DNA from 3 places in the Oleiphilus sp. HI0067 genome. Region 1 is predicted to be linked to each of the others. Evidence: riboswitches for the same ligand, from Rfam matches in the RefSeq annotation. Region 1 holds a riboswitch; each other region holds the start of a gene.
The links. Region 1 has a riboswitch for cobalamin ahead of A3739_RS21135 (TonB-dependent siderophore receptor). Riboswitches for the same ligand answer to the same signal wherever they lie in the genome.

Region 1 (10,512 bases):
TGCATCCATATCACCTTTAGCCTTACCGTGCACAATGACTTGTGCACCAATATCTGTATTGGGCTTCAGCAAGATCGGATTCATATCGGTATGAGGTTCAAGATGACAGGCCTGCGCTTGTAGGGCTTGCGCACGACCTATCTCTCCACCATCGGCGGTCACAGCGCTGTTCAGCGCCATGTTCTGAGGTTTGAACGGTACCACCGAAATTCCTCGGTGATACAGGCAACGACACAAGGCGGCGACGAGAATGCTTTTACCTGCATCCGAGGTCGTGCCTTGTATCATTAATGTGGACATAAAATTCGTGTTTTAGTTAGTTGTATCGGCGAATTCAATTCTAACAGGATTACGAATAGTGTTGATGGTCGCCACCGATGAATCATCCGCTATGCTAATCACTTCTATACGAGGATTAACTGTATCGCCAAGTGCAACCCAAAGTTGGTTACTTGAATCAATCTCGATTGTTTTAATGTCTAAACCTGAAAATCCATCGTTCGGCGAAGCACTTACAGCTCCAGATGTTGGGTTAAACTGAATAAGGTCGTTATCCTGGAAAGCGTTATAACGAATTAAATATGCTTTGTTATCAGATGATGACACTTCAACTCCCGCAATTTGTGCATTTACGCTTGCATCATTATCGTCAACTAATAAGGTACTCAAGTAAGTCATGCCACGGATATCAACTTTCTCTATACCACCTGTAAGTTCAGCAGGGCGAGATCCATCTAATGAAGCATAACGACCTACCCCAGCGACATATATATAACCACCCACTACATCCATATCTTGGGCATTCTTGACGGTTAAGTCGTACGCTTCACCTGAACCATTCACGTCGACTTCAAGATTTGTCGACGGATCAATCACAAGAATTCGAGAGGTCTGCGGAACAAAAGATGAATCTTGGCCATTTAATAGAACGTACAGCAATCCATCTTTCACAAAACCATCCGATGCTCCGATTCCATTTCCAAAGCTATATTTCGAATAGTCTAAGCGATCTACGATAAAATCACTTTGTTGATTACTATCAGTAACGCTTGGATTAATCTCAATAATCTCATCAGTACCAAAAGGTAAAACATAAGCCTGTGTTTCAGATACAAACACCACCGTATATGGGTTTGGATTATCGCTATCATCCTTAGCCACAGAGTATTCCCAAATTGGGTTCTCGGCATCATCAAATGAGAATTTCGCTAAGTTGTTAATCCCGAAACGCCCCATGCGATAGAAATGATCGCCAAATGTTAGAAAGCGTACATCAGATAAATCTTGAGCAGCATAATCCGAAGATATTTCGTAAGCTGGGATTGTATCAGTAAACTGAACAGCGCTTGATGTAAAGTCTGCTGATACCGTGGAAATTACCGCGCAGTCAAAACAGTCGACAGAGTTGTCAGTTGAATCACTACTTGAACATGCGCCAAGAAATGCCGAAATAGATACTAATGCGGTCGCTTTTATTAATTGTCTAGCATTCATTTTTTCAGTTCCTTTAATTGAAGGTATAGCTATAGGTTAGGAAAGCTCGTCGTCCCGGACCCGGGTAACGATTAAAATCTTCGATTCTTTCGTCTGTAATATTTACTAAGGAAAGCCTTGCGTTGTGCTGACCCAAACGGCGCTCGATACTAACGTTAATCTGTTCATTTGTTGGCATCTCTGCAGACGCACTTCGATCATAATAACCACCATCTTGGCGTTGATACTCCAAATTTAGCTTGTAGTCGAACACCGACAATTCATTTGAAATAGTCGCGGCAGATTCATACACGCCAGCGAGAGAGTTCCCCTTAAAAGCTGGGATATCAGACGTGTCTTCACTACTTTGCAAAGTCGCCCTTAACCCAGCTTTCCAAAATTCAGTCAATAGAATGCTCCCGTCTACTTCAAGACCATATATCTGCGCACTTGCAGCGTTTTCAGCGCGACCTATTCCGCGCGAATCGAAAATAACGACAATCGCATCTTTTAGTGATCTGTAAAACAAGGAGGAGTTAAGGTTGGAATTCCCCTGCAAAAACTGCAACCCAAGTTCCGCGTTGGTTGCATACTCTTCGACCAGCTCGTCATTGCCTAACAACGAACCGGTGTCACCAAACAATTCGCTAAGTTTGGGCGGACGGACTTCGTGAGAGAGGCTTGCGGTGAGTGCGAGGGATGGAAAAAACGTGTAGCGCAGGCCGCTGTAAGCAGCGTAATAAGATTCAGTATTACTAACTGATTTTGGAATATCTTGATCGTCTTGCAAATAACGAAGACCAATCTTACCGGTTAGTTGTAAGGTACCCGCATAATTTAACCATTCATCTTGAGCAATCAATGATGTTTGCATGCGCGATGCATCCGTAGACGTGTTCTGAATAAGGTCTTCGTTTTCATATTTTTCAAAACGTAGCAGTGCGGCAATATTGAACAAATGATTACCCGAAGATAAAGCCCAGTCAGTTTTAACGCCTATATTAGATGACTCAGATTTCTCTAGATTTGCAGACAGACCAACTTTGTTTTCAGTGTCGTCATAATCGCCTTTCAACAGCGAACCATAAATCTGATAAGACGCTTTTAACCTAGTAGAAAGTTCATGATTCAACTTACTTTGAATAGATAGGGTTTCAACATCATATGTCGCCGAATTATCTTTGGCGTTTCGCGCAGTCGGCACGCCCTTAGAAGACTTCGAGTAGCGAACTACGTTATTTGCATCTAAAGACTTAGAGATATCTGTGACCGCAGATAAATGAATCGCTCCTTGCTCGTATTGTGCGTTTTGACGACGCTGTACCTCATCATCGAAAGGATTGTTAGGAGTCTGCCGATCATTTAAAAACTCATAGTCGTTGTCGCTAGAAACATACTCTGCATTAACAAGATAATTTGTATCTCCAGAATGAAAAGCAGAGGTCAACGCGCCGAGCTGGCTTTTGAACGATCCATAGCCCGCCCTCACAGTATGATAAGGCTTCGCAGCACCTTTTTTGCTTACGAGATTTATTGCACCACCAATTGATGACACGCCCAACTGCGCTGGGGTATTACCACGATATATTTCTATTCTCTCGATTGAGCTCAATTGAATATTGCCAAGATCAACAATTCCTCCGTGCGCATCATTCAATAACATGCCGTCGAGAAACACATTAACTTGTGCTGCACTAGACCCACGGATACTCACAGTCGAATAAGAACCTATCCCACCTACTTGACGAATTTGAACGCCACTCTGATCAGATAACACATCCGCGACATTAGAGAACTCATGACCAAACTCACTAGAACGAATTACTGTTGTATGACTTGAAGTATGCTCGGTATTGATATGATCGGCATCAAGCTTAGAAGCTGTCACCACAACGGTTTCATGCTCGACGGTTTCCTCAGCAACAGCAAACGTCGAAACAAGAAGTAGAGAAAGTAAAACTAAACGTAGACCCACGCACTTCACCAGCAATCGCGCAGAGAGAGAAGCAAAGAACAGTAATGGTTAACGAGCGACAATCTAGTTCGTTAGACATCAGTCCCAAATATCGCCCTCCGCAATATCTAAAAAATCACTTCAGGCCGGTCTCCGGGCTTACAAGTTGTCATTCGACTTAGTCGAACGGCCTTCCCATGCTTTACTGCACAGTGGCGAGGATGCCGACTTAACTTGCTTACCGTTGCGGGGGCAGCGTTGGACTTCAACCAACTTCCCGTTTCACTCGCTCACTAGATTTAGTGATTGAGCACCTCAAGCAGGGCTGCGACTTTACGCAGTTCACATTTTCAAGTCAATTGATTTATTAAAACTGGGGCAAGGAGTGACGGGACTAATGAAGTAACATGGTCGAGTGTACGAAGATCAGAACTGCAATGAAGAGCAAAACGTTTAGTCGAGCCTAAACGAGATGGGTACAGTAACATAGCCTCTCAACGAAGCTTCAGCCGCATCAGCAGGAGAGAAGCTCCAGCTTTCGTAAATAGTTGAATAAGCGGCAAAATCTAAAGCCGATACATTACTCGATTCTAGAATCTCTACGTAAGTCACCGAGCCCGTAACATCAACATGCACTCCTAATAATACATCCCCTTCCCAACCACGCCTGCGCGCTAAGCTAGGATAAACTGGTCTGGGATTTGAAGGGCTACCTAGCACATAAGCTGGCGATCTAAATTGCTCTTTAGGCTCTTCAATTTTCTTGACCGGAGCCTTCTGCTCTTTTTGATCTTGTTGAGGCTGCTCTTTTGCTTTGCTTTCGGCAACTTTATTAGCAGGTTCACCCTTATCCGAATGATCACTGATGCTCGCTTCGGATTGCTTCGCAATTTTCTTCTTGGATGGAGCAACTGTTTGAATAGTCTCAACCGGTGATGATTTAGAAGGCTCGCTTTCTAAAATGGCTTCCGTTGACTTTTGAGGTTCGGGTTCGACAACCGGTTTCTCGACAGGCTTCACCACAGGATCGGGTTTCGATTTAGGGGTAAGATCTTCCTGTTTTGGCGATTCTTGACTGGCCGACAAGGGTTCAATAATAGACTCAGGAGTGGGTTCTAAAATGCGTTGAGACAAGGCAACCCGGTACGTTGAATTATCGACGATATACGCCTTAGGCCCTAGCGCATACGAATAGAAAACGATCGCTACCAACAGATGAACAATTACCGCTGCGGCAAACGCCGTCAGAAATCCCGCATTCGGATTATTCCAAACGATTTTTGGCTTCCGATAATTGATGTAGTTTTGCAACATAACCGCTCAAGCAAATGAATTTTGAGCGGCGAACTATACAAAAACACCAATTACGAACGCAAGACGTTGACCCAAAGCACCATACTTTGGTCTGTATCTCAGGCTGACTTAACTCAATAAGTCTTTAGCGTAAACTCTGCCTTCAGATGATGCTAAATTTCCACTTGATGCAAAGCTAAACACGCAGCGTTTACGACCAATAAAATCAGCGTACTTCATCCAGACTTTTTCAAATTCAGTCTCGGCGTCGCGTTCACCGCGGCACACTGCAATCAGCTGTTTTTGAGCCTTTCCCTTTGGCTCTATTTCTCCGGCAATAAGACTGTTTGCGCAGCAGCCTCCTCGTGTTAGTAGTTCTGACTCATTACGAGAAAAATTCCCACTGCGACTAAATCCATGTGGAAAATTCTTGTCGTCACGAAATGCCTTACCCGATACCAAGCTTTTATCTAGCATCGCTTACTCCCTTATATTTATAGAGCTCTTCCCGCTCAAATTATTGTTATACGCTGACTACTCCCTAGCTGCCTCGTATTCTCAACGATCTAAACTCCGATTGATGTGACGAACATTCAATACGGCTACATGTGGCCACATTGCACAATAATCTTTACAAAAACTTTACAGCGGCAACAAATGTGGACAGCTCAAAAAACAAACAAATTTCGTGCCGACTTCAGTTATGAAACAGAAGCTTCACCCATATAGACGAAACCCGCGAAAGACGGCGTTTTAGGAACGTTTATTTTAGAAAGCTCACTTATTTGAAAACCCGCATCACTAATCAGAAGATCAATAGAGCGATTAAGCTGACAGCCGCCGGCTAACCTAGACCAAAGGGGATTAATTCTGTTTTGCCACTTTTGAACGTTTAGATCTGCAGAAAGACCGTGCTCACAGAAAAGCAGCTTGCCATTTGGTTTCAATACGCGCCGCATCTGTGCAAGTGCTGTCCTCGTATCCACAATGGTGCACAAGGTAAAAGTAAGAAGAACTGTATCAACACTTTCATCATCCAAAGGAATTTGCTCGCCAGGCAAGTCTAGCCATCGCCAGTCAATTCCGCTCTGGACTACGTTACTCTTAGCCTTATTACGCATTCCTATTGAAGGTTCTAGCCCCCAAACAAACTCAACAATTTTTGGGTCATAAAATTGTAGATTAATGGCGGAACCTGCACCAACTTCCAAGACGCGTCCAGAACACTTCGGCACGATTTGGCTTCGGAGCTTCATGATCTGAGGCGAACCGCAGGCGCAATTAATTAGGTGAGGCAATATGTATCGTTCATACATAACATTTTCTTATTTTTATCAGAGATTTCGCTAAATATTACTCTACCGCGTGACGCGATTCCTCGATCAATTCATCGCGTTCTTTAGCGATTCGGTCAAGCAAGCCTTGAGGTGCATTCGTCGCTGAGTCATGCTTGCCGCTCCAACGGATCATCTCGAGTATAACTGGCATGAGATCTACACCTTTTGGCGTCAAGGTATAGATTTTTCGGCGTTTATCAGCCGGATCGACCTGTTTATGAATCAGCCCGTCCTGCTCTAACTGAACGAGCCTCGCACTAAGAATATTTGTGGAGATATGTTCATCACTACTCTGTAACTCAGAAAAAGATCGTTTAGACGTAAAGATCAAATTTCGCATCTGCAAGATAAACAAAGCGCCCTAGCCCTTCAAAAGTGTTAAGAGGTTTTCGATGACTAAACACTCGGCTATCCGTAACGAGCCTATGCTCAGTTAGTCCTGCAAAGCCTCCTAATGGCAATGATTCTCTCGCTATTATTTCCATCTCGATCTCCTGGTTAAAACGTTTTTCCTATCAATATGGAGAAAATACAGACCACAATTAATTATATATACGCATAATTGAGTAAAACAATCTCATTTTTGACAACAATTATTCGCCATAAGATTTGATAAACAGACCGACTTAAACAACATGCTAGTTTTTCTAGCTGTCATTGATTCAGGTAGTTTTACTGCAGCTGCTGAGAAATTAGATATTCCGAAGGCAAATGTGAGCCGAAAGGTGTCCAAACTCGAAGACAGTTTTGACGTGACGCTTTTAGAGCGCTCAACGAGATCGCAACGACTAACGGAAGTGGGTTATCAATATGTCGATCATTGTAGGAAAATCCAGCAAGAGATTGACATAGCAAACTTCTCTATCTCAGAGATGAAAAACGAATTTGGTGGGCAACTCCGTATTGGAACATCGATATCAATTGCAAACGAAATTCTAAGACCATCGTTATCATAATTCTTAATGTACTATCCTGATATTGATGTAGATCTTCGTCTTATCAATCAACGCATAGACTTAATTGAAGGTGGATATGATTTATTGATACGTGTTGGAAAACTAGATGACTCGGGTCTTGTTGCGAAATCGCTTGGTTGCGCAAAACGTTATATTTATGCGAGCCCAAGCTACCTAAAGCATAACGCACCACTCAAAGATCTCGATGATCTAACAGAACACAACATACTCCTGATGTCACATCTTGCTCATCGCAATCAAGTCGATTTTTATAAACAGAATTCAAACAAAACCAAACTTACACTCAGCATCAAACCTAAACTACTCGTTGATGAGTTTTCGATTATTAAACAGGCGGCGATAGATAGTCTAGGTATTGCGATACTGCCAAGTTATATGTGCAAAGAGGAGGCAAAGGAAGGAAGCGTTGTGCGCGTGTTAAACGATTGGAAAATGTCAGATATAGGCATATATGCATTGTTTCTAAAACACCGAAACAAACTTCCGAAGCTCAACGCATTTTTAGAGCATGCCTCTAAGATTTTCTTAGAAGTACTAGAACAGTAAAAATCTAACTCCTCAAAATTAAAAAAGGAGGCAAGAGCCTCCTTTTTTAAACCTTAAGAACTTACCAACCAGTACGTTCTTTAAGTGCTTTACCGATGTCTGCGAGACTCTTAACCGTAGTTACGCCAGCTGCTTCTAGCGCTGCGAACTTATCATCGGCAGTACCTTTACCGCCAGCGATAATCGCACCAGCATGTCCCATACGCTTACCCGGAGGAGCAGTAACACCTGCGATATATGATACAACAGGCTTAGTTACATTCGCCTTGATGTACTCAGCAGCCTCTTCTTCTGCAGTGCCACCGATCTCACCGATCATAACAATTGCTTCAGTTTGAGGGTCGTTCTCGAACATCTCAAGAATGTCGATAAAGTTTGATCCTGGAATCGGGTCACCACCAATACCTACACAAGTAGACTGACCAAATCCGAAGTCAGTCGTCTGCTTAACTGCTTCATAAGTCAACGTACCTGAACGAGATACGATACCAACTTTACCTGGAAGATGAATATGACCAGGCATAATTCCGATCTTACACTCTCCTGGCGTGATCACACCTGGGCAGTTAGGGCCGATTAAACGCACGCCTAATTCATCACACTTAACCTTAGCATCAAGCATATCAAGCGTTGGAATACCTTCTGTGATGCAGACAATTAGCTTGATACCGCCATTCGCAGCTTCCAGAATTGAATCCTTACAGAAAGGAGCAGGGACATAGATAACAGATGCTTCCGCGCCAGTTTGCTCCACAGCTTCGCGTACAGTATTGAATACAGGCAAACCTAAATGTGTTTGGCCACCTTTGCCTGGCGTAACACCACCAACCATGTTGGTTCCGTACTCGATAGCTTGCTCAGAATGGAATGTACCTTGCGATCCAGTAAAGCCCTGACAGATTACCTTCGTATCTTTATTAATTAATACACTCATTACGCTTGACCTCCCGCCGCTGCGACTACTGATTCCGCTGCGTTGGTAAGGCTTGTTGCAGCAATAATATCAAGCCCACTTTCTGCAAGTGTTTTAGCACCAAGTTCAGCGTTGTTGCCTTCTAAGCGAACAACTACAGGAACTTCAACACCGACTTCTTTTACTGCGCCAATGATGCCTTCTGCAATCAGGTCACAACGAACAATACCACCAAAGATATTTACCAATACGGCCTTTACGTTGCTATCAGAAAGAATAATTTTGAATGCTTCAGTTACACGCTCTTTAGTTGCACCACCACCAACATCAAGGAAATTTGCTGGAGCGCCACCGTGAAGCTTAACGATGTCCATAGTGCCCATCGCAAGACCTGCACCGTTCACCATACAACCAATGTTGCCATCAAGGGCTACGTAATTGAGTTCCCATTCAGCCGCGTGTGCTTCGCGCTCATCTTCTTGCGAAGGATCGTGCATTTCACGTAACTTCGGCTGACGATACATCGCATTACTATCAATGTTAATTTTTCCGTCTAGGCAGTGGATGTTGCCCTCAGGAGTAATTACGAGAGGGTTGATTTCTAACAACGCTAAATCGTAATCATGGAAAAGTTTAGAAAGCCCCAAAAACAACTTTGTGAACTGCTTAATCTGATCGCCAGCGAGACCAAGTTGGAACGCTAGATCGCGTGCTTGGTATGGTTGAGCACCTACTAAAGGATCGATTTCTGCTTTCAGAATTTTTTCTGGCGTTTCTTCTGCAACGGTCTCAATCTCAACACCGCCTTCGGTAGACGCCATGAATACAACGCGACGCGTAGAACGATCTACAACAGCACCAAGATAAAGTTCTTGGTCAATATCAGTACAAGACTCAACTAAGATCTTACTCACTGGCTGGCCGTTTTCGTCGGTCTGGTAAGTCACCAAGTTTTGGCCTAACCATTTTTCAGCAAAGGCTTTGATCTCTTCTTTGCTATCGACGAGTTTTACCCCACCCGCTTTACCACGCCCACCGGCGTGAACTTGCGCTTTAACGACCCACTTGTCGCCGCCGATTTTGTCAGCAGCGGCTGCAGCCTCTTCCGCTGTATCACAGGCATACCCTTGTGATACTGGCAGTCCGTACTCAGCAAAGAGTTGCTTTGCCTGATACTCATGTAAGTTCATAGCTTATTCCGTTGTATTAATGAGTGAGCGGCAGGCGTACGACTAACACCACAAACCTGCCCCTAGTTAACACCTATACTTATAGGCGAATCTAAATTATGTATTATTTGCGTTTCTTTCTGTTTGCTACGTGAATAGCGTGTCCTGAAACAGCTAAAGCCGCCTCGTGCACAGATTCAGAAAGCGTAGGGTGCGCAAACATTGTCAAACCAAGGTCCTCAGAACTAGAACCAAATTCCATCGCGATCACAGCTTGGGCAATAAGTTCAGACGCGCTAGGTCCAATGATATGCACTCCTAGAATGCGATCCGTTTCTTCATGCGCAAGAATCTTAACCATTCCCGCCGTCGCGTTTGTCGCCATCGCTCGGCCGCTTGCAGCAAAAGGTGCAATACCAACATTGTACGGAACGCCATCAGCTTTGAGCTGCTCTTCATTTTGACCACACCATGCTAGTTCTGGGTGCGTATAAATAACACCCGGAATAATATCGTAATTGACCTGCGTCTTTTGACCAGCAATACGCTCGGCAACCATGACGCCCTCTTCAGAACCTTTGTGCGCAAGCATTGGACCGCGAACAACATCACCGATCGCATAGACACCGGGCACATCAGTCTGGCAATGATCATCAACATAGATAAAACCGCGCTCATCCAAATTGATACCACTATCTGGAGACAACAAACCATCGGTAACAGGAGCTCGACCAACTCCAACGATTAACTTATCGACTTTAAGTTCTTGATCGCCTTTAGCATCTTTGTACTGAACGTTCACGAGACCGCGCTTAACATCTGTACCTTGAACCATAGATTTAAGACGAAT
Region 2 (10,512 bases), on a different contig from region 1:
AGGACGATGTCGTAAATTAGATGCTTCGGCCTGTGGACATGCGTAGTAATTAATGTCGACCACATTATCAAGCATTCGGATAGCAGTTCGGATCGTCTTTTGGAGACGTTCTCTATCCAACTCGCCGTCCTGAATGTGATTCACAAGGTTGATAGAACCAAGATTGCACACGGCGATTTCATCTTCACTGGTATTGAGCGTAATCTCAGTGCAGAGATTGGAAGAATGCACTACGCCAACGTGTTGCTGCGGCGAACGAATGTTGCAAGGATCTTTGAAAGTAATCCATGGATGCCCAGTTTCGAATAGCATCGAGAGCATTTTACGCCATAGATCTAATGCGGGAATACGCTTAGAGAGTTTAATCTCCCCGATTTCAGCTTTACGCTCATATTCTTCATAACGCTTTTCAAATGCCTGACCAGTTAAGTCGTGCAGGTCTGGAACATCATTAGGAGAAAACAAGGTCCAATCTTGCTCCTCAAACACGCGCTTCATAAAAAGATCTGGAATCCAATTAGCGGTGTTCATATCGTGTGTGCGACGTCTCTCATCCCCTGTATTTTTTCTAAGATCGAGAAAGTCTTCGATATCTAAATGCCAGCTTTCCAAGTATGCACAAACGGCTCCTTTGCGTTTACCGCCTTGGTTCACTGCAACAGCCGTGTCATTTACAACTTTAAGGAACGGCACGACCCCCTGAGACTGGCCATTAGTTCCCTTGATGTGCGCGCCTAGCGAGCGAACATTAGTCCAATCATTACCCAATCCACCTGCCCATTTTGAGAGCAAGGCATTGTCACGCAAAGCGTCATATATACCGCTCAAGTCATCTGGAACAGTGGTCAGATAGCACGATGATAGTTGAGGTCTTAACGTTCCGGAATTGAACAAGGTGGGGGTTGAGCTCATATAATCAAACGATGACAAGAGGTCATAAAATTCAATTGCACGGGCTGTAGGGTCATCCTCATTTAGCGCGAGCCCCATTGCGACTCGCATAAAAAAGGTTTGCGGCAATTCAATACGCGTTTCTTCATGATGAATAAAGTAACGATCGTATAAAGTCTGTAACCCTAAATAGGTAAACTGGTTGTCACGCTCTGGTTTGAGCGCATCGGCAAGCATCTCTATATTGAAGGAATCTAACTTAGAATCGATAAGCTCTTCTTGAATGCCAAAACGGATGCCCGCTTCGAATATTTCAGCATACGCATTACTCGCATCTTCTATCGCAGCAGGCAAGTAAACATTCAATGCCTTACCCACCTCGCTCATTAACGAATCCAACAACAACCTTGCACTAACAAACGAATAATTCGGCTCTGACTCGATCAAAGGTCGCGCAGCCATAATAAGCGCTGTACCAATATCTTCCTCTTTAATGCCGTGATACAGGTTGCGATAGCTCGAATCTAATAAATGATCTGCATCAACGCCTTCAAGGCCTCTGCACACCTGAGAAATCAAAGCGCGAATACGACCAATGTTTAATGGCGCCTCAGAGCCATCATTGCGTTGCATTTTGAAGTGAGGATGTGCCTCTTCGCTAGGCTGTTGATCTTTACGCTGCTGAGCGTGCTCCTCACGGTACAAAACATAAGCCCGTGCAACTTTCTGCATCCCTTGGCGCATCAAGCCTAGCTCAACTTGATCTTGTATATCCTCGATATTGATCGAGCCGCCAGATGGATATTGCTTTTCAAAGCGACCATGAATACCACTTACAATCTGATCGGCAAGCTGCTTAACGTGGCTTGCATCCGCATGATCATGATCCTCTGCGGCCAATATTGCTTTGGTGATTGCGACTGCTATTTTGTCACTATTATATGAATCGAGAGTCCCATCGCGCTTGATCACTTTAAGCTGGAAATTAGAAGTGTTTGAGACTGGTTTGATATTAGGATCAGAGAGTGCATTTGGAGTTGTCATAATTAATTCTCATCGCGTTTCGGTCAACTAGACCAATAACCCTTCGCCATAAAAATCTATATGAACAGCACACACAGTGAGACAACCAATAAAGCTGCCATTGCCAATAATGCTGTCTTTCGATCACCCTATAGTCGCGAAGGTATGAAAGCCCATTTATCTTGTGATAAATGGGTTGCTTTGGCAGGTCTTCGGACTTATGGGCGTGTGTTAAATCTAACGATTATCCTACAGCGACGACTTCCCAGAATTTTACGTTCCAGTGCCTAATGCGTGTAGCTATCTTGCTTCGCATTATGTCGCTTTCGTTCCCAATTACCGCTGCGCGTCAGTTCTGGATTTTCACCAGATTCTCTCTTAGCACAACTAATTCAGAGACATTCTTACGTGTCTATTTAGTAGATGTGAACCAATGCAAAACACAATATATAGGCATTTTTAATAACAAACAACAATATATTGTTTAAAACAATGCCGGCTACGAATCTTAGGTATAAAAAAACCGCAAATCTCATGAGAGCATTTGCGGCTCGATTTAGTCTCTACCTATTATCCGCCAATAAATTCTGGCCCTATACCCAACGACCAAATAATTACCGTTGCGACACGCGTTGAGACAAGATAAACGAGCGCGACTGCGAGAATCGCCCCTTCGAAGAAAAACGCTCTATCTTCTGAAATACGCATCACGATCGGAAGACCCTTGTGTAGAAGAACCCCTGCGCATGCGGCAGCAAATACAAATACTAAGGCGTTGACCCAAAAGACAGGATATAACAGCGAAAAACCACCTAAAAACAGAGGCGTGCATGCGTATGCCATGAGTGCAATTCCGTTTGCAGCTTGCTCGTCATGCTCAGCTCCGTAGGTCTGAGCCATCCAGTCGATCATGTAGCCAATAAAAAATACTCCCAGCAGCATCGTTAGATATGTTAACCCGCACAAGAGGAATGCGCTGTCTGCGGTCAACTTCGTGACGGCCCCATCACCGATTGTCCAACCAACTACAGTGGTAGAATAATAAGCACACAGAGGCCCGATGGCGGCCAATATGCAGGTGTACGCGACAAAGATCCTTGTCGGCATGGAATGCTCTTTTTTGATTTCTTGCCACTCTCTAGTAGGGTGAGTGGCCAATCCAAACATATGTGAAAGCAACATAGTTAGCTCCTCCGCTGGGCTCCGTTCTTACAGTACATAAAGATAGTCGCAATCAGATTCACTTGTTTAGATCACTTTTACTTAAAGAAATGCTGTTTAGACGCTAAAGGAATACAAGCACTTAGTTAACTATGCTAATTCCCTCTTGCATAAGCGATTTCATGCATCACTTGCCGCAAGACCTCTACGCCACTTAAAATCTAGGCAATTTCAACGAACCGGCTGTTTTTAACTATAGTGTTTTGCATTCAACAAAAGGAAAACGACACTCACATGAGTCAGGAACAACCAAACAATCCTCTTCATGGCATCACGCTGGCTACGATTGTAGAAAAACTTTATGAGCATTATGGTTGGGATGGATTAGCGAGCCGCGTCAGTATCAATTGCTTCAAGAAAGATCCATCGATTAAATCATCGCTAAAATTCTTGCGTCGCACGCCATGGGCTCGTACTAAAGTAGAACAGCTTTATTTGTCTACTTTTAACACCCCATCCCCTTCGCCTTGGGAAAATTGGAAAAAACATGACTAAACAAAGCCTCGAACAACTTAGCGCGATGGAACCTGAAGATCGCTACGATTACACCATCGAACAAATATTAGAGCATAAACAGCTTTGGGTATTAATTAATGCTCAGCAAGACTTTATTACGATCAACTATGAAGAAGACGCGTTTAGCTACCTTCCAATGTGGCCGAGTAAAGAAGCTGCCGTTGCTATTTCTGAGTTTGATCAAGAGGTAACGGCCATCGCGATTCCTGTTGATACGTTTATTGATGACCTTGCTGAAGAGCTAGATCAAGCAAAGATAGAAATTGGTGTGTTCCCAGGTGCTGATACAAGCGTATGGGTATGTGACGCCACCGATTTTAAACATGAAATTGAAGACGCACTTAAGAGCTTATAAGCATGCAAATATCATCCGAAATCCCCTTGCTAGAAAATATATTTAGCCAATGGAAAGAACTCATTGCTGATGACTACTTAGACTATCGAAATCACTGCTATCGCTTGATTCACTGCTGCTTCGCACTGCACGATTGTACGGAAGAAGATAAATTAAATAAGCAGTCCAGCCACTTTATGATCAAGAAAATTAATTCTTGCTGATTTATTCTTCCCCGGCTCAGGCGGTGAGTCGTAATCCAATATATGGACAGCACAAGCAATGAATTCAAAGCCCAAAAAATTAGTTTCATTAAGTACGGCCATTACCAAATTAAGAGCCATAGTGGCGACTCTTAATACCCCTTTTTTGTCCCTGCCTAGACATACTCCAAAAGATACCTCCTTTAATGTATTTATTCAGATGAATTAAACTACCAATAGTCACGAACTCCACAAGTAATAATCTTTTCCAATAATTTTATCACCGCATTTTCGCTGTCACAAAACTGTCTATGTTATCGACTATAGTTCGGCACGACGCTTCATTTGTGTCTTATGCTGTATAGGGAAACCTCCCAACACGGATGCGTCGTCTTTACTAGCAACCGATTGAGGCTGCAATCAATACGATAAAAAGGGGTAATATCCAGAATGAAAGCAATAAAGAAACTTACCACTGGTGCAGTATCTGCAGCCATCTTGCTTGGAGCGTCGCAATTCGCAAGTGCGGAAACGCTTCGGCTCTTAACTTGGGGCGGATATGCTCCAGATGAAGTTATCGCACAATTTAAAGCCGAAACTGGCATTGACGTTGAGGTAACTAAGTCAAACAACGAAGATATGATTTCTAAACTGCGTGCGACAGGTGGATCTGGTTTCGACCTTGCGCAACCAAGCCAAGATCGTATTTCAGGTGCGCAAGCGGAGTTTGATATCTACAAGCCGATTGACTTGAGCAAAATCGACAATAGCTTGTTTATCGATTCCATGCTCGAAGCGACAAAAAATACCACGATGTTCGACGGAGATGTATACGGTGTGCCGCATATTTGGGGTACTAGCGGCTTAGTTCTTGATACAAAAATGGCAGCAAGCGTTAAAGACTATGCGGACCTATGTAGCGCGGATGTTGCGGGTAAAGTTTCTTATCGTTTGAAGCGCCCTACCCTGATTGGCTTTGCTTTCTCTATGGGCTTAGATCCATTTGCTGCATATGGCGACACAGCTAAATACCAAGACATCATCAATCAAGTCACTGACAAGCTCATCTCTTGTAAAGCCAATGTTAAAACGTACTGGTCTGGAGGTGATGCACTCATGAATCTCCTCCGCTCTGGAGAAGCGACTGCAGCAATGGCGTGGGATACAGGCGGTTGGAAGCTAAACAAAGAGCTACCTAACGTTACTTTCGTTGCACCAACTTCTGGTGCACTCGGCTGGATCGATACCTTTGTGCTGCCACGTAAAACCAAAGCAGAAGACGCGGCATACAAGTGGATCAACTTTGTAATGCAACCAAAAATCGCAAGTATGATCACGAACGTGGCAGGTAACTTCACAGCATCTAAAGGTGGTGATGTTGAAGTAGACCCCGAGTTACAAAAACGCTTCAAAGCATCGTTCAGCCAAGCTGACATCGATAATATTAAATGGTACCCGACCGTACCTGCTGGTTTAGAAACGATGGAAGGTAAAGCCCTCGATAGAATCAACGCCGCTAAATAGTCACTACGACGACTATTATTTTAAGCAATGAGTCGAGGTCGAAAGACCTCGACGTTCTCTTTTTATGTAGTGGAACGCCCGAATGTCCTGCGATTTAGAATGCCAACACTTAGTAAAGCAATTTGATAAATTTACTGCCGTTGACGATGTATCTTTTTCCATACCCAAAGGTTCCTTCTTTTCAATTCTTGGCCCATCTGGCTGCGGGAAAACCACGCTATTACGAATGATCGCAGGGTTTTACGAGCCGACCTCGGGCGACATAAAAATTAAAGGCAAATCTGTCCTTTCGACACCGCCTAACAAACGCCCTGTCAATCTCGTTTTTCAGCACTTAGCGCTGTTCCCGATGATGAGTGTTGCAGAAAATATTGCTTACGGTCTTCGCCGCAGAAAAGTGGCGAAAGCCGAGATTGATCAGCGTGTAAAAGATTCATTAGAGCGTATTGGTTTGCCAGACGCAGGAAGTAAACGTATTGATCAATTATCTGGCGGGCAAAAACAACGTATTGCCATTGCACGCTGTATGATTCTCAACCCCTCCGTACTTCTTCTTGATGAACCGCTCGGAGCACTCGATCTAAAACTTCGCGAGCATATGAAGGTTGAACTAAAACAACTACAAAGCCAGTTTGATACCACCTTTGTGTACATCACGCATGACCAGTCAGAGGCGCTTGTTATGTCTGATCAAGTTGCGGTCATGAATCATGGTCGCTTTGAACAAGTCGGTACGCCCCAAGAACTTTACTATGAACCACAAACGCCCTTTGTCGCCGACTTTGTTGGAGAAAGTAACCATTGGGAGGCTACAGTCAGCGTACAAGATTCTCAACGCACCACACTAACCACCACGAGCGGTTTATCGATTCAAACCCAAACGACAAGCAATCTTGAAATCGGACAAACAGTGAATATCTATCTTCGTCCCGAATCCATCACATTGGGACAAGAGCAAACTACAGCGGATAATCAACTCCAGGCATCTGTAAAGAGTGTATTGTTCGACGGTGCTAAGAGCCGCGCAATCATGACCAACAACGATGCGGAAGAGATTATTGTTTCCCTACCTCAGACAGGTGAGTTTTCAGATCTTAAGGCAGGCGACAAACTATCATTAAGCTGGCGAGCAGATATCGCCAAAGTATTTACGAACCAAGCTTGAGCGTTTTAGGAAAGATAAAATGAACTCAAGCCAGACACGACTCACCCTGATACTCCTGCTTAGTCCTTTTTTACTTTGGCTAGGCTTACTTGTGATCATCCCTCATATCGATATGTTCTTCTTATCGATTAGAGAAAAAGTTGCCCCTCGAACCTATGAAACGAGCTTGGCAAACTATGCAGAATTTTTTACTGAGCCGTTCTATTGGAATACCTTAGCGAGAACGGCATTTATGTCGATACTTGCCACAGTGCTTACACTAATTATTGCTTTTCCCGTAGCGTATTACATAGCTAAGATGTTGCGTGGAAAAACCAAAAGCATCTTATTTTTACTCTGCCTGTTGCCGTTTTGGGTTAGCGAATTAGTGCGCACCTTTGGTTGGATGATCCTTCTCAGAGAAACTGGAGTTATCTCCTCCTCTCTGCAGTGGCTTGGACTGATCGACGGTCCAATCGAATTTTTATACAACGATGTCACCGTGATGATGGGCTTAATTTACACCTCCATGTTATTTATGGTGGTGCCGTTGGTAAGCACTTTAGATAGTTTAGATGACAGCTTAATTGAAGCGGGTTATGACCTTGGCGGCAGTAAGCTTTCTATCCTGAAAGAGATCGTTATCCCACATTCAATGCCGGGCATAATATCCGGCTGCATTGTCGTATTTATGCTAACGCTCGGTAATTACCTCACACCAATTCTACTCGGAGGTAAATCGAGTATGTGGTTTACCGGTCAGATCTATACCCAGTTTATTACCCGATTTAATTGGGAGCTCGGCGCTGCCTTTGGTTTTTTATTACTTATCGTTTCATCCACCATCGTGTGGCTTGGTTTGAAGCTATCCGGACAAACGCTCGCTTCGACAGTAGCGAAAAGCTAAGGACTTTATATGCTTCCTACTATACCCAGATCAAATCGCTACAACTGGAGCTATCAGCTCTATATCTTCCTATTTTTTGTTTACCTCATTGCGCCATTAGTGGTCGTCGCGAGCTTTGCCTTTAACGACTCCCTGTTTCCGTCACTACCATGGAAAGGCTTTACATGGGATTGGTTTATTAACGATACCCAACCTAAATTAGGCTTATTTCATGATCGTAGCCTAATGAACGGCATTGGCGTTTCATTCTTTGTTGCATGCTGTGTGACTGGACTGAGCATTGCGATCGGCACAAGCAATGCCTTTTTATTTGAACGTTATGAGTTTCGCTTCAAACAATTCGCATACATATTGTTGTTGCTGCCTCTGGTTATTCCGGGCGTCATTCTCGGCATCTCTATTCTCGTATTTTCAAACACGCTTGCTAACGGAGTTGAAGATCATATTGGGTGGGATCTTGAGTTCCTTAGACCAGGGCTATTACTCGTAGTGCTTGGCCAATTCGCCTTTATAACTACGATTGCGACCTTAGTTATTTCGGCTCGGCTGAAAAAGTTTGATAGATCACTTGAGGAAGCCGCCTACAATCTAGGCGCAAGTCGCTTTGAAGTATTACGTACTATTACCTTACCCTACCTCAGGCCAGCCATGCTCGGCGCAGGCGTTGTCGCGTTCTTGATGTCTTTTGAAAATTTCAATACAACACTCATGCTAGTCGGCTCTGATGCCCCCTTAACTATCGCGATGTATGACAGACTTAAAGAAGGATCGACACCAGTCTTAAACGCTGTGTCGTTATTTCTGATGTTAGGGTCCGCCCTCCTAGCCTTGATTAGTATTTTGGTTCAGAAAGAAAAATAAGGCTGCGAGATCCAAATACCCATATGACCTACAACCAGTTCAATCGATTTTGCGCCAATCTACCCTGCACGAACTATGGTATGCAATGGGGAGGCGCTCATGTTTAGAACTTTTCGCAATCGGAGGTTGGAATGGGGCAAACAAAACGCCTACCTTTTCATTTGAGACTTCCGAACTAGATTTTCAATTTATACAGCACAAAGGTGGTTACCGACCTGCTCCCTATTTTGCGAATCGAGGAACGAAGTGGATTCAATGCACCGACCGTCAAAATGAAGAAGAGCTGCGTTATTATCTCAGCGAGTCACATCGCTTAGCCTCTTTAAACCTCACCAACAAACTTCAAAAAGAACTTCACCTCAACCAATAACAAGGCGTAGTCTTTGTCCTTAATAAATAGCTTAGGAGTACAAACGTGTACATCGCAATGAACCGCTTCAAAATCAAACTGTGTTGTGAGAAAGACTTTATCGAGATCTGGAAGAATCGCGATTCCTTTCTAAGCGAGGTACTAGGATTTAAATCGTTTAATTTACTGCAAGGCGAAACTACCGAAGAATACACCTTGATCTCATCACGTGCAGTTTAGGAGTCGGAAGAAGCATTTCGCGCATGGACCAAATCTGAAGCTTTTCGTAAAGCGCATGCAAATGCGGGCGGCCCATCTTCAAAAGAGCTACATGTCAGTCCTCCTCAATTAGAGTGCTTTGCAGCCGTTATTTAGCTTGTAATCACACAACTAGAATACTGATATCGAAAAGCAGTCTACTGCATATCCCTTAAACTCCAAGTGGCAGATATAGCTATGTACATAGCTGAGTTAATATCCACAGCGATCAATCCTTTCCAATAGCATTAATTCGGGGTCGCCAAATACATCTTGCATCCCAAACACCCGGCAATTACTCAATTCTTGCTGACATGTGAGTAGCAATAGCTGCCGAAATAACTTCTGAATTTCATTCTTATCTGCGACGTTTCCTTTCTGACGTGCTTCAGAGTAGGCCCACCTCATACACGTTCGCTTTGACTCAGCGTCGACGATCTCTAAGTTCGGATTTCCTTCCTCTAACCACGCATATATGTAATATCCCATCGTATCTTCTCCTATTTACAGGAATACAAATGATAATCGTTATTATTTAAATCGCAAGTGAATTGCTTCTCGTTTTATTTCAACAAGCTTCCCTCCAAAGAAAGCGAAACCGGATTTCTATTTTTTGAAGCTAAAAAACTTATGCAAATCTCATAGGATCACTTTAATCACTAACCAATGATCAACTTATTTATGAGTCATCTCAGCAAAGTTCTTATCTTTAAAATTCTTGGCACCGTGTTGGTTTGGTGCATCCCTCTCTTACTTTTTCCAGCGTCTGTTTTAGAGCAATTCGGGTTTCCTGCACAAGATAGCTACATGTTTATTCGTATGCTGGGTTGGGCCTATTTAGCATTATGCGTTGGTTACTTCATGGGCTTACAAGCCTCACTAAAAGGCAAGCGTTTAATGACCCCATTTATGTTGGCGTAGTCAGATGGTGGCGGCTGTTTATTCCTTCTTTACTACGGCATAAGCGGGGAATGGTCTGCATGGGGTGGCGCTATTCAATTTATCGCTTGGAGTTCGACACTTGCGACGGCTTTGATTACTGCGGGTTTGTTTGTTTTTGGCATCAAAGGAAACGAACCAATTATTGAGTCGTTTTAGTTCCATAATTGGGTATACGAGCAAGAATAAAAATACACAAAATTTTGATCGACTTTTGATCAATGTATGTATAGAGTTCGCCTCAGCTAGTAAGACACACCGTGTATTTACATCCTACATGTCGTTGTTATTCGTATTCCTCGTCCTGCAGTTGTTACGCCCAGTTTGTTTTTTCCAGCACAT
Region 3 (10,512 bases), on a different contig from region 1:
AGCGAATGCCCTATTTTTAGAAAAGCGTGTTGAGTTTAGGGCGTGGGCACTCAACATGGAGGCCGAAAAAGCTGGTCTCGTTCACGAAACAATTGAAGTAAACGGTCAGCAAGTCACCTTATACGATAATAACGCTGATGCCCCAGTTCTAGTAATGTTGCATGGTTTTAGTGGTAGTAAAACGAATTGGTTGCGTCTAGCGCAGCAGTTCGGTTCGACGTATCGTGTGATTGTTCCAGATCTAATGGGGCATGGTGAAAACAAGCAAGATCTGAACGCGAGTTACCATATTGCTGATCAAGTTGCGTTTGTGAATGCTTTGATGGCGAAGCTAGATATCAAGAAGTTCCATTTGGTGGGCAATTCTATGGGTGGCGCTATCTCATCACTTTACGCAGCCCGTCATCCAGATCAAGTGTTATCGGTTACCTTAATCAGTCCAGCAGGTGTGCATACTCAGCCTTCGCAGATGGACGAAATTCTCGAGCAAGGGAGCAATCCTTTGATCGCAAAAACTGAACAAGACTTTTATCGGGTCTTAGAGTTTGTCATGGAAGTGAAGCCATTTATTCCCGATGCGATTGCAAAAGCGGAGGCTGAAATAGCGGTGTCTCGACTAGCGATCAACGAAAAGATTTTTAAAGACATTCGTTCAGACCTCACTAAAGGCTTAGACAAAGAATTCGTTAATATCACCGCGCCAACCCTAATCATTTGGGGAGAAGGAGATAAGGTGATTAGTGCCAAGAATATTGATGAATATGCGGCGCTGGTGAAGAACTCTAAGAAGGTTGTATTGCCTGGTATTGGTCACTTAGCAATGGTTGAAACACCAGAAAAAACAGCTGAACTAATGCGAGACTTTATCGGTAGCTAGACTCAAGCATTGATGAAATGAAGCCGCTATTGGGAAACTAGTAGCGGCTTTTTTTGTTTTGTGAGTGTTGTCTACGGTTAGGCATAAGTGGTTGTTGTTTTTAGAGGGTAACATCAGGCTCATTCTTCTGTTCCTGTCGGCGCTGGCCGACGGCAAGTCAGGGTCTTTGTTTCGCCAAAGACCCCAACACCCCAAAGGCGACCCGGATCGCTTACGCGCTCAACGCGATTATCCCTTCGTTCCATTGCGTCATTCCGGACAGCGAAGCGCGACAAGGTGAATTGCGCAACGCGCAAGAGAGGGAGCCCTGGGGTATCCGGAATCTACTTTGCGAATGCATGAAAATAGACAAGAGCAGACCTTGGCGGCTCTCTGAACACAATGCCCGCTTCAATAGGAAAGCGGACCTTCAGTCAGGAAAGAAATCTTGGTTTGCGGGCATTCACTTTCATGAGAAAGCGGTCATTCCAATTTGGTAGAAATACCTCCTAAACCGTCATTAGAGATCGGTTTAGTATTTGGCCGAGTTTTCTGGTCTAACTTTGACCTAGTTCAATTACCTAAACAGACATTGCAGACCTGAAAATCGCTTGTTTTTCGATGTGTGCTTAAAGATAGAAGCGCACTAAATGACTGAAGCTCAATGTTAGTAATAACAAAATGATCTTATCACCTGAGTACTTTTGATACTAAGGCATTCATAGTCGACTAAACTGACATAGACCGCTGATTAATATTCGGATTGTGGAGGAATACTATGTCTTGCTCAAACACTTCATCCCACCCTGATCACATTCATGGCCCAAACTGTGGACATACTGCGATTCGTCATGGCGATCATATCGACTATATTCATGACGGGCATCTACACCACCTTCATGAAGATCACTACGATGAACATACCATCGAGGTTAGTGACGCTAATCCAGATGGGTGTAAGCCTTTACACTCCTGCGGAGATCATGTTCATGGTCCAGGTTGTGGCCACGAAGCGGTGCCTCATGGAGATCACATAGATTATTTAGTGGATGGCAGGTTACACCACGTGCACAACGGGCATTGTGATGATCATGGTCCTATAGAACTGGTATAGATAGAGTCACAACGCTTCTTTAATTTGAATTGCTGAGTCATGGCGACTAGTGCTCCACTAGTTGCATAATTAGGCCAGTAAACTTATATTCAGTACCGCATTGGTTCACGCCTACTAAATAGATGCCTTAGGGTATCTACAGGTTGTGCTAAGAGGAAATCTGGTGAGAATCCAGAACTGACGCGCAGCGGTAATAGGGAACGAAAGCGACACGATTGGTATCTCATATAGATTAAGATCAGGCACTGGAAAGAGCTCCGGGAAGCCGTCGCCGTAGAAAACTAAGCTCAGCTTATTTGCCCTTAAGTCCGAAGACCTGCCAACGCAGTTCATCCACAAACTATTGGGTGAACTTTCATGCCTTCGCGATCATGAGGTATAGAAAGACAGGTTTTAGTTGCCTTAAGCAAGCTTAGTGTTACCGCTTATCTTGCCTCCTGTAGTTTCTTCTTTTTTCGCAAAGGACCGTTTACCGAGTTCAATTTGCGTTGTAAAGAAATATGCCGAACCATGAAGAAATCAAATGCCCCCGTTGTGGATCACCCTTTGAATGTAAAATGGGATCAATCACAATTTGCCACTGTAGCGATGTCCACTTATCTAGAGAACAAATGGCGTTTATTTTGGAACATTGGCAAGGCTGCTTGTGCCATGCGTGTTTGCTTGAGATTAAAACATTGTTACCAGAGAACCCTTCCTATAGGGCAAGGGCGTTGAACTGAACTGTCCAATTCCTAAATTGCTATTCGTCGTTCTCTAGGCGCGTATTCAAAAACATCGGAGTAGCAATTTGCTTCGTTAAGGCCTTTGGATTCAAGTTTATCGATAGTGCCGTATACCATTTGGGGCGATCCGCATAGATAAACCTTGGTATTGTCGAGGTCTTCAAAATCATGCTCAATCACCTCATAGATATAACCGGAGCGGCCATTCCATTCACTATTTTCTGTTTCTAAGATCGGCGTAAAGGTGAGGTTCTTATGTTGTTTTGCCCAGCCTTGAAATTGGTTTAGCAGATAGAAGTCGTCGATATGTCTATTCGACCAATAGATATTGATCAGTGCTTTAGGTTGTCTTGTAAGAGCCTCTTCGGTTAAGCATTTAATCTTCGCGATACCTGATCCCGAGGCGATCAATAGATGCCTTTGATTAAGGTTGGTTTGCAAAAAAGCCTGCCCCATCGGTAAGGTCACGGACACTGATGCCCCATCGATAAGACATTTTGTAAGGTGTTTCAATATTCTACCGGCTAACTCACTACCATTCTGAATATACAGTTGTATTCGACGAGCTTGGTTTGGGTCGCAACGATTCGCAATGGTATAAAAAAACGCTTGTGGTTCTCCATCATCATTTAGATCGAGTTCCAGCTGCAGATACTGCCCTGCATGATAATTCAGCGAGGTGCCGACGGGAGAAAGTAATTCAATCTCTAGGGTATCTTTGGTCAAGGGTTCTGCGCTCAAGACCTGACATTCGTGCGTAACTTTATTCGCAACTTTGTTCATATCAAAGCCATCATTACTATTTCAATAATCGAGTTCTAGCAAGTTTAGAGGACTTTTATGATGAGTAAAAATGGTATATTTTCACGTACCGATTAATATTTCTCATGCATGATGTTTGCTGAACTTAACGATGATTGAACGTACTCACCTTAGAATTCTGCACGCCGTTGAACAGAACGGATCATTAACGGCGGCTGCTAAAGCGCTTTGCGTGACGCAATCCGCTTTAAGTCACACGATGCGAAAGCTGGAAGATAATCTCGGCGCCGAAATTTGGTTTCGAGAAGGGCGCAGTTTGCGTCTCACTCAGTCAGGTCGTTATCTATTAAATATCGCGAATCGCGTGCTTCCCTTGCTAGATCATGCTGAAGAAAAGCTCAAGCAAATGGCGCAAGGTGAGCGAGGCACATTGCGAATTGGTATGGAATGCCATCCTTGTTATCAATGGTTGTTAAAAATCGTTTCTCCGTTCTTGGATGCGTGGCCAGATGTGGATGTAGATGTAAAACAGAAGTTCCAGTTTGGTGGTGTCGGCGCACTGTTAGATTACGAAATTGATCTATTGGTGACGCCAGATCCGTTTTATAAAAGCGGCCTAAATTTCACCCCTGTATTTGATTATGAGCAGGTCTTGGTTGTGCCTCGGGGGCACGATTTAGTTGGATGCCAATATGCAGAAGCAGAAGATTTAAGAGACCAGGTTTTACTGACCTATCCGGTCGCCACTGATCGACTCGATATTTATAGCCAGTTCCTTAATCCGGCGGGTGTCGTGCCCAGACTTCACAAAACCAGTGAGACGACCGAGATCATGTTACAGATGGTCGCTTGTGGGCGCGGTGTGGCTGCTCTGCCACGTTGGTTAGCAGAGGAGTATTGTAAAAAGCTTCCTTTAAGTGTGGTGCGTTTAGGTAGAGAGGGCATTGCCAAGCAGATATTCGTGGGGACGCGTGAAAGTGATGGCGATATTAAGTATCTCAATGCATTTATTGAAATGGCACGTGGCTACGAATATCCGATATCAACCGGTAAAACCTAGGTTTTTCGCTAGGTTCTATCCTCTCGCTCCAATTAAGTATGATAAAAACTCATAAAATAATGAAATAAAATCAATTTTATTCATGATTTGATCTGGGTATAACTATATACAGTTTTAAATGCGGCATAGCATGTATACGGGAGGTCAGGTCACCATGAGTAAAGGGTTTACATACACAATTAAGACAATTCAGTTTGATGAACACTATCGTCCATCAGACGGTACTCGAATCACAACTAATTTCGCAAACCTGGCGAGAGGTGAAAGCCGTAAAGAGAATCTGCGAAACGCCTTGAGAATGGTGGATAGCCGATTCAACGCTCTCGCTAATTGGGACAACCCAAAAGGTGATCGCTATTCAGTTGACTTGGAGATTGTATCGGTCGACATGGATATCGAAGGAAATGGTGAAAAATTTCCATCGATAGAAATTCTCAAGACTTATGTTGTTGACCGCCTTACGAATAAGAGAATTGAAGGCATTGTAGGGAATAACTTCTCATCTTACGTTCGGGATTATGATTTTAGCGTGCTGCTTTTGGATCATAATAAAGACCAGGATCATTTTAGTATTCCTGATAACTTTGGCGATCTACATGGCAATCTATTCAAAGATTTTATCTGCTCTGATACTTACAAAAAGAACTTTAACAAGCTGCCTGTTATCTGTCTGAGTGTGTCTGATAATAAAATTTATCAACGTACAGAAAACGGTCATCCTGTCTTAGGCATTGAATACTTACCAAACGAATCTTCTTTGACTGAACAATACTTCAAAAAGATGGGCTTTGAAGTGCGTTATTTTATGCCACCAAACAGTGTCGCGCCGCTTGCGTTCTACTTCTTTGGCGATTTGCTTAGCGATTACACCAATCTAGAGTTGATCAGTACCATCAGTACGATGGAGACCTTCCAGAAAATCTATCGGCCTGAAATCTACAACGCTAACGCGGTGGCGGGTAATCACTATCAGCCAAAATTGAAGCATTCAGATCATTCCTTAACGCAAATTGTTTATGACAGACAGGAACGTAGTCAGTTAGCCATCAAGCAAGGGAAGTTTGCTGAGGAGAATTTTATAAAGCCCTACCAGAATGTTCTAGAAAAATGGTCGGCAAACTTTTCCCCATCAAACGATGTTTTACAAAACCTAGCCTCGTGATTGGCCTAAAAAGACGGAAATTCATGATGAAAAAATTATTACCTACTTCGACGGCTGGTAGCTTACCCAAGCCTTCATGGTTAGCGGAACCTGAAAAACTCTGGTCACCATGGAAGTTGGAGGGAGAGGACTTAGTCTCCGGTAAACAAGATGCACTTCGCGTTACCTTGCAGGAGCAAGAAAATGCAGGAATAGATATCGTGAGTGATGGTGAGCAAACGCGTCAGCATTTTGTAACGACTTTCATAGAGAGCCTGAGCGGCGTTGATTTTGATAAGCGCAAAACGGTTAGGATTCGAAATCGCTATGACGCGAGTGTGCCGACTGTTGTTGGTCCAGTGAGTCGCCAGAAAGGAGTGTTTGTTGAAGATGCGAAGTTCTTACGCAAACAAACCAAACAGCCAATAAAGTGGGCGCTTCCCGGTCCTATGACGATGGTGGACACGCTTTACGATGAGCACTACAAGAGCCGTGAAAAACTGGCTTGGGAATTCGCCATTGCCTTAAACAAAGAGGCTAAGGAACTCGAAGCGGCTGGTGTTGATATTATCCAGTTTGATGAGCCTGCATTTAACGTCTTCATTGATGAGGTCAACGAATGGGGCATTAAGTGTTTAGAGCGGGCGATTGAAGGTCTGAAATGCGAGACCGCTGTACACATTTGTTATGGCTATGGCATTAAAGCCAATACAGACTGGAAGAAGACTTTAGGTTCGGAGTGGCGACAGTATGAAGAGACATTTCCATCGATACGAGAATCTAATATCGATATTGTTTCGTTAGAGTGCCATAACGGTCGCGTACCGGTTGAGGTTCTTGAACTTATTCGAGGCAAGAAAGTGATGGTCGGTGCCATTGATGTAGCAAATGAAACTATCGAAACGCCCGAAGAGGTCGCTGAGACTTTGCGAGGCGCTTTGAAATATGTCGATGCAGATAAGCTCTATCCGTGCACCAATTGTGGCATGGCCCCATTATCCCGAAAAATTGCAAGAGGAAAACTTGAAGCCTTACGCGCTGGTGCCGATATCGTCAGACGAGAATTGGCCGCTTAAAAGTCAAAACAATTGTGAGCAAACCTAGATAAACCACTCAAAGCAGAAGTAGTCACTGATGAGTATCATTGAATTTTTAACACAAAACTTTCCCACCTTTTTAGCCTTGTTAGCGACAGGAGTATTTGCTGGTATCCTTGCCGGATTATTAGGCGTTGGTGGCGGAATCGTCATCGTACCTGTATTGTTTTTCTTGTTTCAGAGCTTTGGCGTCAGTCCCGAGTCTTCCATGGTAGTGGCAACTGCCACCTCACTGGCGACGATCGTGCCTACTTCAATCAGCTCCATTCGGTCTCATCACAGTAAAGGTTACGTAGATTTTGGTCTGCTAAAACGTTGGGCCATATTCATCTTCGTTGGTGTGTTGGTGGGCAGCTGGCTAGTTACGCGCGTCGATGGTACGTGGTTGACAATGCTATTTGGTGTGATCGCGACCTTATCCGCGCTCAATATGTTATTTAGAACAGGAAAGTCAGCGTTATTTACAAGTTTGCCGGGCAAAGCTGGACAATCAGTGATGGGGACGTCCGTTGGGTTTTTTAGTTCCATGGTTGGTATCGGTGGCGGGACAATATCTGTTCCTTTGCTTACGCTATACAATTATCCAGCCCACAAGGCGGTTGGTACGGCTGCGGCGATTGGTCTTATCATATCTTTGCCAGGCGCGTTAACGATGCTGTTATTGGGAACCACACCAAGCGATGCTCCTGTCGGTACATATGGTCTCGTGAATTTGATTGGTTTCATCTGTATTGTTCCGCTTACTGTTTTCTTTGCACCAATTGGCGCATCGCTTGCCGCGAAACTGGATGCGGCTAAACTGAAAAAAGTATTTGCTGTTGTATTGCTTATTACAGGTATTCGAATGTTAGTTCAGTTGGCGCTGTAAATGATGTTTGGCTGATAGTTGCCTAAAAAGTTGATGGATAATAATGAACGATTCAATTTTCGAAAAACGTAAGGAACTCTCCCTTACACGTATTACTAAAGCGGTTTTTCCTGACACGACAAATCATCACGATACGTTGTTTGGTGGCACAGCAATGCAATGGATGGACGAAGCTTCATTCATTTCTGCCACCCGCTTTTCACGCAAACGTCTAGTCACGGTTAGCAGCGACCGAATCGACTTTGAGCATCCTGTACCGGCTGGAAGTGTGGTCGAACTTATTGCTTCAGTCGCAGACGTGGGGCGAACGAGCTTAACAGTACGGGTTGAAATGTGGGTTGAGAGTATGTATCACGATGGCAGAACCAAGGCCATCAGTGGCGTGTTTAAGTTTGTAGCGGTCGATCAAAATATGCAGCCCACGCCAGTAATGGAATTTACTGATTGATATCTTACTGTTGCTATGCGAGCTAAGTAGAATAGAATGATATGTTATATCGTAACTATATTGATTCTCGTTGCGATGATAGTAAATACATATCAGAGGGAGTTAAGGTTTAATATCGGCTATGGATGGTTTCCTCATTAAGAAAAATGAATAAAAAATGCGACGTAACAGAATCACTTTTAATAAGCTGCTCATTGGTCGAATTCAAGTATCTTTCGGTTTTATTGGTCTCATAAGCTTGCTTTGGTACAGTGTCAGCTCTACATCACCATCAGCTTCTACCACTAATCAACGCATCATTCCTATTGAGCTCATCGATCAAAAACAGGATTCAACAAATAATCATCTCCCTCAAAAATCGCAAGAAAAACGGTTTCGAGACCAGCGTTACACAGTAGTGGAAGGCGATACCCTAGAGGCGATATTCAAGCGAAAGCAGCTCTCTATCAACGAGCTATATGAAATTATAGAGGCTGATGAACCGTATTTAGAGCTGGATGTTTTACAACCAGGGGATCAACTGATTTTTCGTATCGAGCGTGAAGACAATCGACTCGAAGCCTTGTCTCGCATCGTTGATCCAAGTAAGACAGTTACGTATCAATACAATAACGATGATTTCATATACCAAGAAGAGCTTACTCCAACAGACAAAATTGCCGAGGTGACACGTGGGCAGATAGACGGCAGTTTTTATGTTTCGGCCTCATCTTCAGGTCTAACCGATAACGGTGTTATGACGATTACTCAGCTTCTCAAAAGCTCCCTCAACTTTAGACGAGACCTACGAGCTGGTGACCACTTTCAAGTCATCATGGAACGCGAGACTGTTGAAGGAAAGACGATCGGTAAAGATCGATTGCTTGCTGCACGCGTTCTATCTAGGGGGAAAGAATTTGGCGCCTACCTACACAGTGATGGCTCATACTACAACGCACAGGGCGAAAGCTTAGTACCCGCACTTTTACGTTATCCAACAAAAAAGAAATATCGCATAAGCTCGCATTTCAACCCTCGACGAGTCCACCCTGTTACCGGAAGGGTGAAGCCTCATAATGGGGTCGATTTTGCGATGCCAACTGGCACGCCGATACTTTCTACAGGACATGGTCGTGTCACCCGTGTTGCCTCCCATCGCTACGCAGGTAAATATATTGATATAGATGAGTTTGGCCCTTACTCGACACGATTTCTTCATCTTAGCAAGATACTGGTAAAGAAAGGTCAGCAGGTTGAACGTGGTCAAGTCATTGCTCTTTCTGGAAATACAGGTCGCTCTACTGGTCCTCATTTACATTATGAGTTGCACATCAAAGGTCGGCCAGTTAATCCAATGACCGCAGATATTCCTATGCTTAAATCGATTCCCAATAGCGAGATCAAAGACTTTCATTTATATGTTGCGGATATGCGAGATTTAATGCTTAGCGAAGAAAAAGTTGTGTATCTAGATGAGCAAACAACGGATAAACATAAACAAGAAACTCATCAATACAACTCAGCGAAGAGTTCGAAGGAGCCCCCTGTGATTTCATCTTCGGCGAGTTAGGATTTTTGTTAGTGAAAAGGGATCTAGCTAGCTATCTTCAGAAGATTAAGCGCTTGCCAGTAGCGCTATTGATCCTGTTAGTAAAGTTTTATCAATTATTTATTAGCCCCATTATTGGTCCTCGTTGTCGTTTTACGCCAACTTGTTCAGAATATGCCGTCGAAGCTCTAAAAACTCATGGCGCGCTTAAAGGAGTTTGGTTAACAATAAACCGGCTGTCTCGGTGCCATACTATGCATCCTGGCGGTCACGACCCGGTGCCGCCATGTTGTTCGACTAAGAAGCTATCAAACTTCGATAAGAGCTAAGGTCGCTCTTTAACGGCAACTAAGGATTTGGACGGGGTTCTGGAATCAAAAGACTTTGGTCTCGCTACGTAACACACTAAGGGTAATCTATGGGTACCCAACATAATTTAAAACTAGTAAGGGTATTAAACGAAAGATGAATGAATACAAAATAGTCATACAAGAGAAAGAGCATGGCTATGTGGTAGAAGGCAAAGATATTTGCTTTGAGGTAGCAATTTCTTCAGAAGGTGGCAGGAGACAGATTTCCTCGGTCTCAGGGTATGCGAATGCAGACGATGACGACGCAGTCGACATTAGACGAGATGATGCTTTAAAAGTTACGAAGTTCATTCAGCAATTAGATCCTGACCTCATACTAAATGAGCTTGTTAGAGGCGGTTGGGACCAAACAGAAAATGAAGGCTCGGAGCTTGGTTGGTGGCAAACTGCTTAGCGATGAAATAAGCGTATAAACACAAGGCAAAAATGTTTGCTTTCTCATCCTTTGCAATGAATCGCATTGTATTAGCGCTGGTCTGATTTTCCTGGTGAGGATGTTTGGAGCTAGTGGGACGGAAAGCGATGATTCAAGCCTCCCTCAA

Region 2: it holds a riboswitch for cobalamin, as region 1 does, so the genes downstream of both, A3739_RS00805 (ribonucleoside-diphosphate reductase subunit alpha) here and A3739_RS21135 (TonB-dependent siderophore receptor) in region 1, are expected to answer to the same signal.
Region 3: it holds a riboswitch for cobalamin, as region 1 does, so the genes downstream of both, A3739_RS31505 (cysteine-rich CWC family protein) here and A3739_RS21135 (TonB-dependent siderophore receptor) in region 1, are expected to answer to the same signal.

The regions. Positions count from the first base shown of each region.
Region 1 covers NZ_LWFI01001333.1:55,299-65,810, forward strand. The annotation lists gene A3739_RS21125 (cobyric acid synthase) at 1-300, opposite strand, end outside; gene A3739_RS21130 (hypothetical protein) at 313-1,494, opposite strand; gene A3739_RS21135 (TonB-dependent siderophore receptor) at 1,508-3,448, opposite strand; cobalamin riboswitch at 3,554-3,760, opposite strand; gene A3739_RS21140 (energy transducer TonB) at 3,881-4,741, opposite strand; gene maoP (DUF413 domain-containing protein) at 4,850-5,197, opposite strand; gene A3739_RS21150 (class I SAM-dependent methyltransferase) at 5,422-5,976, opposite strand; gene A3739_RS21155 (helix-turn-helix domain-containing protein) at 6,074-6,397, opposite strand; gene A3739_RS28275 (LysR family transcriptional regulator) at 6,693-7,013, shown strand; gene A3739_RS28280 (substrate binding domain-containing protein) at 7,020-7,580, shown strand; gene sucD (succinate--CoA ligase subunit alpha) at 7,642-8,514, opposite strand; gene sucC (ADP-forming succinate--CoA ligase subunit beta) at 8,514-9,683, opposite strand; gene lpdA (dihydrolipoyl dehydrogenase) at 9,787-10,512, opposite strand, start outside.
Region 2 covers NZ_LWFI01000047.1:1,595-12,106, forward strand. The annotation lists gene A3739_RS00805 (ribonucleoside-diphosphate reductase subunit alpha) at 1-1,935, opposite strand, end outside; cobalamin riboswitch at 2,100-2,321, opposite strand; gene A3739_RS00810 (Yip1 family protein) at 2,485-3,096, opposite strand; gene A3739_RS00815 (VF530 family DNA-binding protein) at 3,370-3,630, shown strand; gene A3739_RS00820 (DUF2750 domain-containing protein) at 3,623-4,006, shown strand; gene A3739_RS00825 (extracellular solute-binding protein) at 4,639-5,712, shown strand; gene A3739_RS00830 (ABC transporter ATP-binding protein) at 5,795-6,877, shown strand; gene A3739_RS00835 (ABC transporter permease) at 6,897-7,763, shown strand; gene A3739_RS00840 (ABC transporter permease) at 7,773-8,624, shown strand; partial or broken gene A3739_RS00850 (antibiotic biosynthesis monooxygenase) at 9,040-9,348, shown strand; gene A3739_RS00855 (hypothetical protein) at 9,445-9,720, opposite strand; gene A3739_RS00860 (hypothetical protein) at 9,913-10,152, shown strand.
Region 3 covers NZ_LWFI01001420.1:50,400-60,911, reverse strand. The annotation lists gene A3739_RS22780 (alpha/beta fold hydrolase) at 1-877, shown strand, start outside; gene A3739_RS22775 (hypothetical protein) at 1,635-1,970, shown strand; cobalamin riboswitch at 2,084-2,309, shown strand; gene A3739_RS31505 (cysteine-rich CWC family protein) at 2,471-2,692, shown strand; gene A3739_RS22770 (NAD(P)H-flavin reductase) at 2,705-3,478, opposite strand; gene A3739_RS22765 (LysR family transcriptional regulator) at 3,609-4,517, shown strand; gene A3739_RS22760 (DUF1852 domain-containing protein) at 4,672-5,679, shown strand; gene A3739_RS22755 (methionine synthase) at 5,706-6,734, shown strand; gene A3739_RS22750 (sulfite exporter TauE/SafE family protein) at 6,793-7,623, shown strand; gene A3739_RS22745 (acyl-CoA thioesterase) at 7,667-8,071, shown strand; gene A3739_RS22740 (peptidoglycan DD-metalloendopeptidase family protein) at 8,229-9,620, shown strand; gene yidD (membrane protein insertion efficiency factor YidD) at 9,674-9,928, shown strand; gene A3739_RS22735 (hypothetical protein) at 10,065-10,364, shown strand.